Regions from separate parts of the Photobacterium angustum genome, predicted to be linked through region 3. Evidence: predicted binding sites of a transcription regulator. Region 3 holds the regulator's gene; each other region holds the start of a gene.
The links. Region 3 encodes PurR, which represses purine synthesis genes. Its sites were predicted from a motif close to TNANGNAAACGTTTNCNTNA; they were not measured.

Region 1 (3,222 bases), 1.1 Mb from region 3:
ATTAAACGGATCACGATTGCCATTGGTTTTTACCACACGCGGCATTACCAACTCGGCCGTTTCAAAGGTCGTATAACGTTCATTACAAGCTAAACATTGGCGGCGCCGGCGCACTTGGTGGCCATCCGCAACCAATCGTGAATCGATTACTTTGGTGTCATTCGCACCGCAAAAAGGACAATGCATTTAGCCTCCTACATTTAATCGGTTCAGTGTAACTCATTTAAAACCGTTAATGAGAATATTCGCCCTTTTTTTCTACTCATTTTGGTTAAAAAGCCACGAATAGTCGATTTATTGTTCGCTCATAAAAAGCGCAAAATATTAAAAAAGGCTTACCTAATGGTAAGCCTTCGTCATCATAACTCGACAGTTATATTATTTAACGCATCTTAATAGATTAAGCGTAAACAGGTAGACGCTTACAAATATCTAAAACTTTTGCTTTTGTTGCTGCAATAACTTCTTCGTTATCAACATTGTCTAAAACATCACACATCCAACCTGCAAGTTGACGCGCATCATCAGCAGTAAAGCCACGACGAGTAATAGACGGTGTACCAACACGGATACCTGATGTTACAAATGGGCTACGTGGGTCATTTGGTACACTGTTTTTGTTGACTGTGATGTTTGCTGCACCTAGTGCTGCATCAGCTTCTTTACCAGTGATACCTTTGTCGATCAAATCAACAAGGAATAAGTGGTTTTCAGTGCTACCAGAAACAATCTTGTAACCACGCTCTAGGAATTCACCTACCATTACTTTTGCGTTTTCAACAACACGAGCTTGGTAATCTTTAAACTCTGGCTCCATTGCTTCTTTGAATGCTACTGCTTTTGCCGCAATAACATGCATTAGAGGGCCACCTTGACCACCAGGGAATACTGCAGAGTTCAGCTTCTTATAAAGATCTTCACCTTCATTAGAAAGGATAAGACCACCACGAGGACCTGCTAGTGTTTTGTGCGTTGTTGTAGTAACAACATGTGCATGTGGAACTGGGTTAGGATAAACACCTGCCGCAATCAGACCTGCTACGTGCGCCATATCAACAAAGAAGTACGCGCCAACTTTGTCTGCGATTTCACGCATGCGTTTCCAATCAACAATTTGAGAGTAAGCAGAAAAACCACCGATGATCATCTTTGGTTTATGCTCAAGCGCTAACGCTTCAACTTCAGCGTAATCAATTTGACCGCTTTCATCGATACCGTATGGGATCACGTTGTAAAGCTTACCAGAGAAGTTTACTGGTGAACCGTGAGTTAAGTGACCGCCGTGAGCAAGACTCATACCTAGTACGGTATCGCCAGCATTCAGAAGTGCCATGTAAACAGCATTGTTCGCTTGTGAGCCTGAATGAGGCTGAACGTTCGCGTATTCTGCACCAAATAGCTGACAAGCACGGTCGATAGCCAGTTGCTCGGCTTTATCAACAAACTCACAACCACCGTAATAGCGCTTGCCTGGGTAACCTTCAGCATATTTGTTAGTTAGCTGAGATCCTTGCGCTTCCATTACGCGTGGGCTTGTGTAGTTTTCAGAAGCAATCAACTCGATGTGTTCTTCCTGACGAGCTGTTTCTTCCTGAATGGCTGCAAATAGTTCCGCATCATAATCAGCAATATTCATATCGCGCTTTAGCATCTGTATCTCCTAACTCAGCTAAGTTAAATACCATTTTGAGCAAAAACTGAAAAATCGCAATGCTAGGCGCCACGTAGACGCAAACGTTTTCGTCTTGCTTATTAATTATCGCCTATCTTACATAAATTGATCTAAATCAGGTAGTCCTAATTGTTCTTTTTCTTAATGGTTAGCACGGTTTATTTTCAATAGAGCATGAATCATTTTCATCTTAATAAACGACTCGAGGCTAAATCTTAAGGCAAATATAGATAGCAAGTATTTTTAAAATAAAATTATTTACAACGGTGTAAAGAATATAATACATGGCGCAAAGTTACTTTTTACACGTAAACTTTTATAAATTCTTATTCCCTCTTACTATGGCTCTATTCTTTACAAGGAGTTGATCCATTGAGTCGAATTAAACATCCTGTTCACGAAAATATGATCGCAGTTTTAACAGGAACATTTATTGTTGCTCAGGGCATATTTTTTCTACAGCAAAGCCATTTATTAACGGGAGGCACGACAGGGCTCGCGTTATTACTCACCCATTTTGTCGATATCTCTTTTGGTAAGCTGTATTTCTTAATGAACTGTCCATTTTATTTAATGGCATGGTTTAGAATGGGCAAATCTTTTGCAATTAGCAGTGTCTTGTCTGGCGCATTGGTCTCAATTATGGTGGATAACCTGCACCATGTATTGACTATAAGTTGGCTAAATCCAATTTACTGCGCTGTGATTGGTGGCTTATTGATGGGACTTGGTATGCTGATATTGTTTCGTCATCACACCAGTCTTGGTGGATTTAATGTTCTGGTTTTATTCCTTCAAGACAAGTTTGGGATTTCAGCAGGAAAAATCCAAATGTCGATTGATATCTGTATCTTAGTTGCATCCTTTTTCTTTGTTACTCCAACCACTTTATTGTTGTCAATCCTTGGTGCAATAACCCTAAATATTGTTCTAGCGATGAACTACAAACCAGGCCGGTATAACCCTGTCGCTCCTGATGTAAATTAAGTAATAAATAAAAAGGGGGGGCATTACACTCAATGTAATGCCCCCCTTTTTTGTATTCTTATATCAATTAAATCGCGTCTTCGTCTTCTTCTCCAGTACGAATACGCACTACACGTTCAATATCAAACATGAAGATTTTACCATCGCCAATCTTACCGGTTTGTGCCGTTTCAACAATAGTATCAATGCATTGCTCTGCTACTTCATCGGTAACAACAATTTCAATTTTAACTTTAGGTAAAAAATCGACCATGTATTCTGCGCCACGGTATAATTCGGTATGGCCTTTCTGACGTCCAAACCCTTTCACTTCAGACACCGTCATGCCCGTAATACCTACTTCCGCTAATGCCTCACGAACGTCATCAAGCTTAAACGGCTTAATAATAGCTTCAATTTTTTTCATTCTCATCATCCTTTACTGAGCAGAAGTAATATTTTTACTTACAAGCAATTGATTTAATTGCTCTCATTATCGCAGATCCTACAGCCAAATTTAAATTTATTTAAACTTCATGCAGTAAGTTTCGATCCATCCTACGCAATAATAAAAAAACTGAATA
Region 2 (3,222 bases), 620 kb from region 3:
TTGAATCTTGCGGAACCGTCGATGGACCAGGTATCCGTTTTATTGTTTTTCTGCAAGGTTGTTTAATGCGCTGTCAGTACTGTCATAACCGCGATACATGGGATACTCATGGCGGTCGTGAAGCAACGGTAGACGAACTTATGCATGAAGCGAAATCATATCGTCACTTTATGAATTCATCTGGCGGTGGTGTTACCGCTTCTGGTGGCGAGGCGATGCTTCAACCTGAATTTGTTCGTGACTTTTTCCGAGCTGCTCAAGCTGAAGGGATCCATACCTGTTTAGATACCAACGGCTATATTCGCAAGCATACTGATGTGGTTGATGAAGTGTTAGACGCAACGGATCTTGTGATGCTAGATCTTAAACAAATGGATGATGGTGTTCACCAAAATCTCGTTGGCGTTTCCAATAAACGCGTACTCGACTTTGCTCGTTACCTGCACCAACGTGGTCAAAAAACCTGGATCCGTTATGTTGTTGTTCCGGGTTACACCGATGACGAACATTCTGCACATCAACTTGGTGAGTTCATAAAAGATATGGACAATATCGAGAAGATTGAACTACTTCCTTACCATCAATTAGGTGAGCACAAGTGGGAAGCGATGGGCTTTGAATACCCATTAGCTGGTGTGAAACCACCAAAAAAAGAAACCATGGAAGCGATTAAAGAAATCCTTTCTAGTTATGGCCATAAAGTGATGTACTAATTCACTTAGCGAAAAATACAAAAAAGCGAGCATTAGCTCGCTTTTTAATATGTATTCAGCAGTAACTATCTTAACGAGACAATGGCAAAATAATCGTCAAAAATGTAATAAAAAATAGCATAATGCCAATCGAAAGTGGTGCTGTATGTTTCAACTTAGTCACGGGCTCGTTCATTGATAGCTTCCTTTAATATTTCTAATGATTTTGATATATGTCAAATTTTAAAGTGTAATGATCAACAAACACACAGCCAATATTGCAACCAGAGTTTTCAGTATTAACTAAGCTCACCTTCTTACTTCTACTCTATATACCGATATACTGCTTCTGCTCTAGTGACTGACTAGTCGCTTTCTTATTCTTTTATTACCTATCTCTAATACTCATTCAATAAATCTTGTATACGGTACAAAACGCAACCAAAACCAGCAGCAATTAATAACAACAAAAACAAATTTAACCATGATAAAATAATAGTATAAAAGAAAAGCAAACGATTGCGTCACTATGGATTGTCTTATCTATAGTATTTAAAACCAATACCACTCATATCACGCAGATACGCATGATTTCTACTGTGAGGATATAGCCTATATGAAAAGCGACATCGATATTTGCCGTGACACCCTACTCTCTCCAATTGAAGACATTGCCAAAAAAGCGGGTATTCAACCACAAGAACTGACACCGCAAGGTTCATTAAAAGCAAAAATAAAACCTGCCATTTTAAATCGGTTAACGGATCAATCAGAAGGGAAACTGGTGGTCGTTACTGCGATTACACCCACACCACTAGGAGAGGGAAAAACCGTTACAACGATTGGTTTAGCACAAGGGTTAGCAAAAATTGATCGCTCAGTGATGGCTTGTATTCGACAACCCTCAATGGGACCGGTCTTTGGCGTAAAAGGTGGCGCAGCTGGCGGCGGTTATAGTCAAGTCGCACCAATGGATAAGCTGAACCTGCACCTTACTGGTGATATTCATGCAGTAACAGCAGCACATAACCTTGCAGCAGCCGCAATTGATGCTCGCTTATATCATGAGTCACGTTTAGGTTATGATCTATTCAGTGAAAAAACCGGATTACCTGCGCTACGTATCGACATTAATAACATCACTTGGAAACGCGTGATGGATCATAATGATCGTGCTTTAAGAATGATCACTATAGGTCAAAATGAACCAGATAAAACCATTAATGGTTTAGAGCGCCATGACGGCTTTGATATCACAGCCGCCTCTGAACTCATGGCTATTTTAGCGCTTGCCGATGATCTCCATGATATGCGTAAACGCATTGGTCGTATTGTCGTCGCTTATGATCTTGATGGTAACCCTGTTACTACAGAAGATCTGCAAGTAGCAGGAGCCATGACTGTCACCCTCTGCGATGCCATTGAGCCCACTCTAATGCAAACCTTAGAAGGCGTGCCCACTCTTATCCACGCAGGTCCTTTTGCCAATATCGCGCACGGAAACTCATCGATTATCGCAGATAAAATCGCATTAAAACTCAGTGAGTTCACCATTACTGAAGGTGGCTTTGGCTCTGATATGGGATTTGAAAAAGCCTGTAATATTAAAGCCCAGCAAGCCAAAAGAGGCCCTGATTGTGCCGTTGTTGTGGCAACATTGCGTGGCTTAAAAGCCAACTCTGGTCTTTACGATTTACGTCCAGGACAAGCTTTACCTGACGGTATTTTTGCCGAAAACAATGATGCGCTGGTTGCAGGGTTTGAAAACTTAAAGTGGCATATCAGTAATGCCGCCCGTTATGGTGTCCCCGTTGTTGTCGCAATTAACCGTTTCCCACAAGATACAGATACCGAATTAGCGCAACTACAAGCTATGATCAAAGCCGAGAGTTTTGAAACATTTGTAGACGTTGCTATCAGTGAAGCCTTTGCTAAAGGCGGTGAAGGCACGATTAAACTCGCAGAGTGTGTAGTGAAAGCCTGCCAACATAAAGCAAACTTCACTCCTTTATATCAACTAAACCAGCCATTAGAAGAAAAAATAATGGCTGTGGCTGAAGTAGGATATGGGGCAAACCATGTAGAGTTATCAGAGGTAGCTCAACAACAATTAGTCAAATTTAAAGCTCTAGGGTTTGATGAACTGGCTATTTGTATGGCAAAGACACCGTTATCTATTTCAACCGACCCTAGTATTAAAGGGGCACCAAAAGGCTTTACCGTCCCAGTACGAGAATTAAAATTGTGTGCAGGGGCTGGATTTATTTATGCTTTATGCGGCAATGTAATGACAATGCCAGGGTTACCTGAAAAGCCCGCATTTATGAATCTTGATATCGATGAGAATGGCAATATTATCGGCTTAAGCTAACAACGGCTAAAGGTTAACAAAAAGGTTGTTGTTGCCGAATGCCCTGCAATAACAACCTTTGAAACGGTGATATTTTATACTCGCCCGACTACAGAGAGAGCTATATTATTTTAACGGTATTGCACGACAACAACCATGACCTTGCAATAATTATGATTT
Region 3 (3,222 bases):
CATCAAGCATGCAATACGTTGACATTAACAACTTAGCTAAACGTCTATACCCCACCTTATCGGGTGGTGAAAAACAGCGTGTACACCTTGCCCGAGTTTTAACACAACTCAGTAAAGCCGGTGATAAATGTATCTTGATGTTAGATGAACCAACTTCAGCACTCGATCTCGCCCACCAGCATCACACCTTACAAATTGCCAAAAATATGGCCATGCAAGGCGCTGCTGTAATTGTAGTATTGCACGATTTAAACCTTGCAGCCCAGTACACTGATCGGATGATTTTCCTTAACGAAGGAGAAATAAAAGCCGACGGCACGCCAACACAAGTTCTTACTCCTGAAGTAATAGACACCTTATATGGTTGGCCAGTAAGTGTTCATACGCATCCAAGTGGTGATTTTCCTTACCTTTTATCAGCCAATCATTCTGTTTTTTAATGTGTTATCTGTTAATGACTAGATATACACAATAAATTGACCCTATTAGCATGACAAACATCGAGTTTTTACGGTTAATGATCAATTAATTCAATCAAGTTGAATAGAAAGATTGCACAACGCAAAACACACAGTAAAATGTGAGCGCAAGCGATTACACGTGTAATTAGTGTAAGAACAGTTTCTATCTTCTAATGCCGCATTTTACTGCGGCTTTAGTTGTTTATGATCCATGATAATTGCAACACCCTATAATTCGGTATCAAATTGAATAATTAAGTAGCTAATAACTAAAGGATCTTCATCTCTGCGAGTGAACTCGTAAGCCATAGACTACGTAATTAATCAATTTGGTATCAAAACCTTTGTCAGATCCTAATCTGACCATGATAAGAAGAATAAATATGGCAACCATTAAAGACGTTGCACGTATGGCAGGTGTATCAACTACTACAGTGTCGCACGTGATTAATAAAACACGCTTTGTTGCAGAAGCAACGCAACAAAAAGTATTGGCTGCAGTTGATGAACTTAACTACGCCCCAAGTGCAGTAGCGCGAAGCTTAAAATGTAATACAACACGTACTATCGGCATGTTAGTCACTAAATCGACTAACCCATTTTTTGCCGAAGTTGTGCATGGTGTTGAAGAATATTGTTATGGTGCAGGCTATACACTGATCCTATGTAACACCGAAGGTAACTTAGAAAAACAACGTGATTACTTACGTATGCTTTCTGAAAAGCGTGTAGATGGCCTATTGGTTATGTGCAGCGATCTTGATCAAATGCTGCTCGATTTACTTGAGCGTAAAAATGATCTTCCTATGGTTATCATGGACTGGGGCCCAGAAAGCCCACATACAGATAATATTCTAGATAACGCTGAAAACGGCGGTTACATCGCAACTAAGCACTTTATTGAAAATGGTCATAAGAAAATTGGCTGTTTATCTGGACAAGTTGACAAGTCTACTTGCCAAGAGCGCCTAAAGGGCTTCCGTAAAGCGATGGCAGAAGCAGATCTCACTGTTAATGATGATTGGCTACTTGACGGTGACTTTGAGTGTGAGTCAGCCGTTGAAGCTGCTCAGAAGTTTATCGCAATGGAAGATCGACCTACTGCTATCTTCTGCTTCAACGACATTATGGCTATGGCTCTGATCAGTACCTTTGAACAGGCAGGTCTGCGTGTTCCTGATGATATCTCAATCATTGGTTACGATAACATTGACCTTGCGCCCTACTTTGCGCCACCGCTAACAACTATCCACCAACCTAAACGTCGTTTAGGTAAAAAGGCCATCGAAATCTTGCTAGAGCGTGTAAAAGACAAAAATCATGAGCGTCAAACCTTTGAGATGACGCCTAAACTTGTTGAGAGAAAATCGGTTAAAGATCTCAACTAATAAAATTTATCTTTCTATGTTAAGGAAAAGCCGATAAGTTAACCTTGTTGGCTTTTTTTTACTTATAAAAAAACAATCATGAGTATTTATAATTATTAAGCTTATTTAAATAAGTTAAGAACAAATACCTGAACCAATATCACATTTTTGAGGGCTTAGATTTAATATTAAAAGTATTATTTAATATAACTTTATATAGTCACGAACTGGCAAATTAATTGAAAGATTAAGACGCAAAACCACCGGCCTAAAAATTATGTTAATAATTCAAGGTAGCGGGGTTACCGAAGGATTATTATTGAACCGACAATATTATGACACAAACTTAACAATATATTGACAGTATCAATGTGTAGATTAATTAATCTATTTCCTCGCTCTTAATGTTTAGGTGACACTCATATTTTTTCACCGAGTAGAAGCATGGATAAACCAATATTAAAAGATTCATTAAAATTATTTGACCATTTTGGTTCAATAAAATCACGGTCGATGTTTGGCGGTTTTGGCATTTTTTCTGGTGATACAATGTTTGCATTAGTTGTGAACGATAAACTTCACTTACGTGCAAATGCTGAAACTGAAAAGGAATTCAAACAAGCTGGCTTGGAACCTTACGTTTATAAAAAACGTGGCTTCCCTGTTGTAACCAAGCACTATGCTATACCCGATCAATGGTGGGATGAACCCACAAAGATTGTAGCTCAAGGCAGGTATTCACTGGATGCAGCAGAAAAAGACAAGCAAGAAAAGGAGAGTTGCGTACCTGACCGAATTAAAGATTTACCTAATCTACGATTATCAAATGAAAGAATGCTTAAAAAAGCAGGCATAAACACTATTGAACAACTTCTAGCAGTGGGCTCTCTTGGCGCATATAAAGCACTTCAAGAATCACAGACAAGTCCATTGAGTATTGAATTGCTTTGGGCATTGGAAGGCGCAATTAGCGGTCAACATTGGTCAGTTATTCCTGAGCAACGTCGAAATGAACTATTATCTGCGTTATCTTAAAAATATAAGTTGTCTTAAATATAAAATACTTAGGAATAAAAGAGCCCCATTCTTTTATTTCTGAGTATACCTTTCAAAAATAATTTCCGTATTATCCTTATCTTCTTTTATAGGATTCAATATTTATTTAGTTTAATTGCATAATAACAAACTTTTGCCATTAAATTAATTCCCCTCCGTTTTGCATTCCTTGATTTATATAAATGATAATTATCTTTATTTATATTCCATGCCTAATTATTTGCTAATACGACCAATAACATATCTTCTCACTGATAAATAACGTGGCGTTTTAAACTGTCTTATCTCCTGCTGATTTTTTCACCAACCAATTGAAGAAAAAGAAATATTTATCATTA
Region 4 (3,222 bases), 100 kb from region 3:
CTGTTGCAACGCCTGTTACAAGGTTTGATGCGCCAGGACCGGAAGTCGCTAAACAAATGCCTGCTTTACCCGTTAAACGCCCTGTTGCTGCTGCCATAAACGCCGCATTTTGTTCATGATGACAAATAATGATTTCTGGTCCGTTATCACAAACAGCATCGAAAACAGCATCTACTTTTGCACCTGGAATACCAAAAATGTGTGGAACGTTATGTGCATTTAAAGTTTCAACAACTAGTTCAGCACCAGAGACGGTTTTATCCGACATATAAGCCTCAAAATCATATTTATTAAGTTAATAGGCTCAGGACATTGTTCGTGAATTCGAATTTTATGTGATGAGTGGCACAATTCTATACATTCATCATACAAATCAAATAACTGAAAATGAAAGTTAAATTCTCAATTTAAAGATTAGGAGGGTGAGGGGAGAACTTAATATGTAAAAAATGCCAGCCTTTATATTATAAAGGACTGGCACTTTAAAAGGGGAATGGCAATAGCAGCGATTAGATCATGATGCCTGCGATTAACGCTGATAGAAAACTAACGAGGGTAGAACCGTAAAGTAGACGTAAACCAAAGCGTGCCACCATATTACCTTTTTCTTCGTTAACCCCTTTAACAGCCCCAGCAATAATACCGATAGAGCTAAAGTTAGCGAATGACACAAGGAAGATAGAAACAATACCTACGGTGTGCGGTGTTAATTCACTTACTTGTTTTTGTAGCGACAGCATTGCTACAAATTCGTTAGCAACAAGCTTGGTTGCCATGATACTACCTGCTTGTAGGGCTTCATGGGCAGGGATACCCATGATCCATGCAAATGGATAGAAAGCGTAGCCAATAACATCTTGGAAGCTAATACCGAATGCAGCATCAAAGCCGGCATTAATCATTGAAATTAGTGCGATAAAACCAATCAGCATTGCCGCTACAATAACCGCGACTTTAAAACCAGTAAGAATATATTCTCCTAACATTTCAAAGAACGTCAGTTTCTCACCACTTTCAGCCGCCATCATCTCATCAATATTCATCTCTGCTTCGTGGTCATATGGGTTAATGATAGAGAGAATAATGAAGGTACTAAACATGTTTAGAAACAAGGCTGCAACCACGTATTTAGGATCGATTAGCTTCATGTAAGAACCGACAATAGACATCGATACGGTTGACATGGCTGTTGCCGCTAACGTGTACATGCGACGCTCAGACATTCTACCGAGAATATCTTTATAGGTGATGAAGTTTTCAGATTGACCGACCATTAAGGCACTAATAGCGTTAAAGGATTCAAGTTTACCCATGCCATTAACTTTTGATAATAAATATCCAAGGCCTTTGATGACATATGGCAAAACTTTGATGTGCTGAAGAATACCAATCAGTGCTGAAATGAATACGATTGGCATTAGAACACTTAAGAAGAAGTTAAAGCCATCATTGTTAGATAGGTTACCAAATACGAAATTTGTCCCTTCTGCGGCAAAGTTCAGTAATCCATTAAATCCATCAGCAAACTCTTTAACGATCCCTGTACCCATTGAGGAGTTAAGCAAGAAGTAGGCTAATCCCATTTCAATAAGCAGTAGCTGAATAATATATCTGTACTTGATGTTTTTACGGTTATTACTTGCAACAAGTGCTAGGGCAGCTATAACGATTAACCCTAAAACGAAATGTAGATAGACCATGTTTGGTTGCTCTCAGTGTGATTCTTGTCGATCAATGTATTTATGTTTAAACATTTCTTTCTTACTAAAAGTGACCAATATCTCACTTTTTTAGTAGCGTAATTTTCTGTCATTATTACGTGCTTAGATCAATGACGATTGCGGCAAACGATTGCTCTTCGAAAGAGCCCTGTAGTTACAGGGGTGTCGTTATACGCTTAAATGAGTCTCTCATCAATATACTAAATTAGTATAACTGTGAGCTGAATCTCACCTGTAATATGATTGAAAAATGCTTTATTCAGAGTTTTTAAAATATAACAGTAGGATAGTCGTTAAAAACTCGTTGATTAAATAGACAGTTGTAGTTTGTGTGTATATCAAATGTTATTTTTAATTGTGTTCATTAAATATGGAAAATAATATTTTAGATAAATAAATTTCAGATTTTTGTAAATATGATTCAATGCTGCGCTTAATATTCATTTATCTTACGAAAGAAAATATTATATTCGTGATAATTTAGTGGAATAGAAACGATGAAAAAATCCTCTAAAAATCGTAAACTATGGTACTTCCATCGACACGATCAGCGCAATGAAACAAGACTGAATAAAAGCCTAAAGTCAAAATAATGCATGGAAGGCTAACTTACGTTGAACGTCTAAGTTAAAGACGGTTCAACGTAAGTAAGAATACTTATTCTAGAATGGTTGGGGCGTTAAACCGGTAGGGTGGTACAAAAGGTCGTATACTTTTCTCTCGGTGTTTTTTTAAACGCATTAATTGCTTATAGACAATATAATAACGATTTATATTCGTAACATAGACAATAGGTTGTTTGCCTATGTGCTTCCTTGTGATAATTTCAACATTATTAAACCATATATCAGGGTTGTAGCCTTTTTCCTTTGCATAACGGCGCATTTTTCTTATATTGCCAGGACCAGCATTATAAGAGGCGAGTGTCATATATATTTTATTATCAAAAGTTAGGCGGTTATCATTTAAGTAATTATTTTGGATATAGCGCATATATTTTATACCCGCATGAACATTATTACTGGAGATATAAATGTTAGGAATATTTATATATCGATCTCTTGCCGTACTTGGTAGAACTTGCATGATGCCAACGGCACCTTTATTTGAAACTTTATGTTGATTAAGCCCTGATTCTTGGAAGCCCTGAGCCATCATCATTAAGTAATCGAAATCATATTCCGTTGAATATTTAAAAAACAGATCAGAAAGTTTCTCCATTTTATCAATATTATTATGACTCAATAGGTTTGTTATCCAACCTTGATTATCTAAATACTTGTTATAAACAACATTCCCTAATAACGTCCCTGACTTTATTTGTTCAATATACCTATTAACCAATTTCATTAATTTAGGATTATCTTTTCTCATCGCCCATGCTATTTCACCGTTTTTTCTTAAAACGAAAGCAGAATTCATACGTAATTTAGGTAAGATTTTGTTCCATATTTTCATCTTATGATCATCTAAAACGGTCATATTCATCAATCCGAGATTA

Region 1: the regulator PurR is predicted to act here: its motif matches at 1,727-1,746, upstream of glyA (serine hydroxymethyltransferase).
Region 2: the regulator PurR is predicted to act here: its motif matches at 1,200-1,219, upstream of BTO08_RS01780 (formate--tetrahydrofolate ligase).
Region 4: the regulator PurR is predicted to act here: its motif matches at 1,840-1,859, upstream of BTO08_RS03905 (NupC/NupG family nucleoside CNT transporter).

Annotation. Positions count from the first base shown of each region.
Region 1 covers NZ_MSCJ01000001.1:2,135,959-2,139,180, forward strand. Annotated here, with positions in the region: gene nrdR (transcriptional regulator NrdR) at 1-186, opposite strand, end outside; gene glyA (serine hydroxymethyltransferase) at 401-1,651, opposite strand; gene BTO08_RS09355 (YitT family protein) at 2,045-2,659, shown strand; gene glnB (nitrogen regulatory protein P-II) at 2,727-3,065, opposite strand; gene BTO08_RS09365 (hypothetical protein) at 3,166-3,222, opposite strand, start outside.
Region 2 covers NZ_MSCJ01000001.1:414,961-418,182, reverse strand. Annotated here, with positions in the region: gene pflA (pyruvate formate lyase 1-activating protein) at 1-713, shown strand, start outside; gene BTO08_RS01780 (formate--tetrahydrofolate ligase) at 1,309-3,063, shown strand.
Region 3 covers NZ_MSCJ01000001.1:1,031,193-1,034,414, reverse strand. Annotated here, with positions in the region: gene BTO08_RS04430 (heme ABC transporter ATP-binding protein) at 1-440, shown strand, start outside; gene purR (HTH-type transcriptional repressor PurR) at 845-1,849, shown strand; cyclic di-GMP riboswitch class I at 2,048-2,138, shown strand; gene BTO08_RS04420 (TfoX/Sxy family DNA transformation protein) at 2,273-2,863, shown strand.
Region 4 covers NZ_MSCJ01000001.1:929,192-932,413, forward strand. Annotated here, with positions in the region: gene alsS (acetolactate synthase AlsS) at 1-268, opposite strand, end outside; gene BTO08_RS03905 (NupC/NupG family nucleoside CNT transporter) at 510-1,700, opposite strand; gene BTO08_RS03910 (lytic transglycosylase F) at 2,379-3,222, opposite strand, start outside.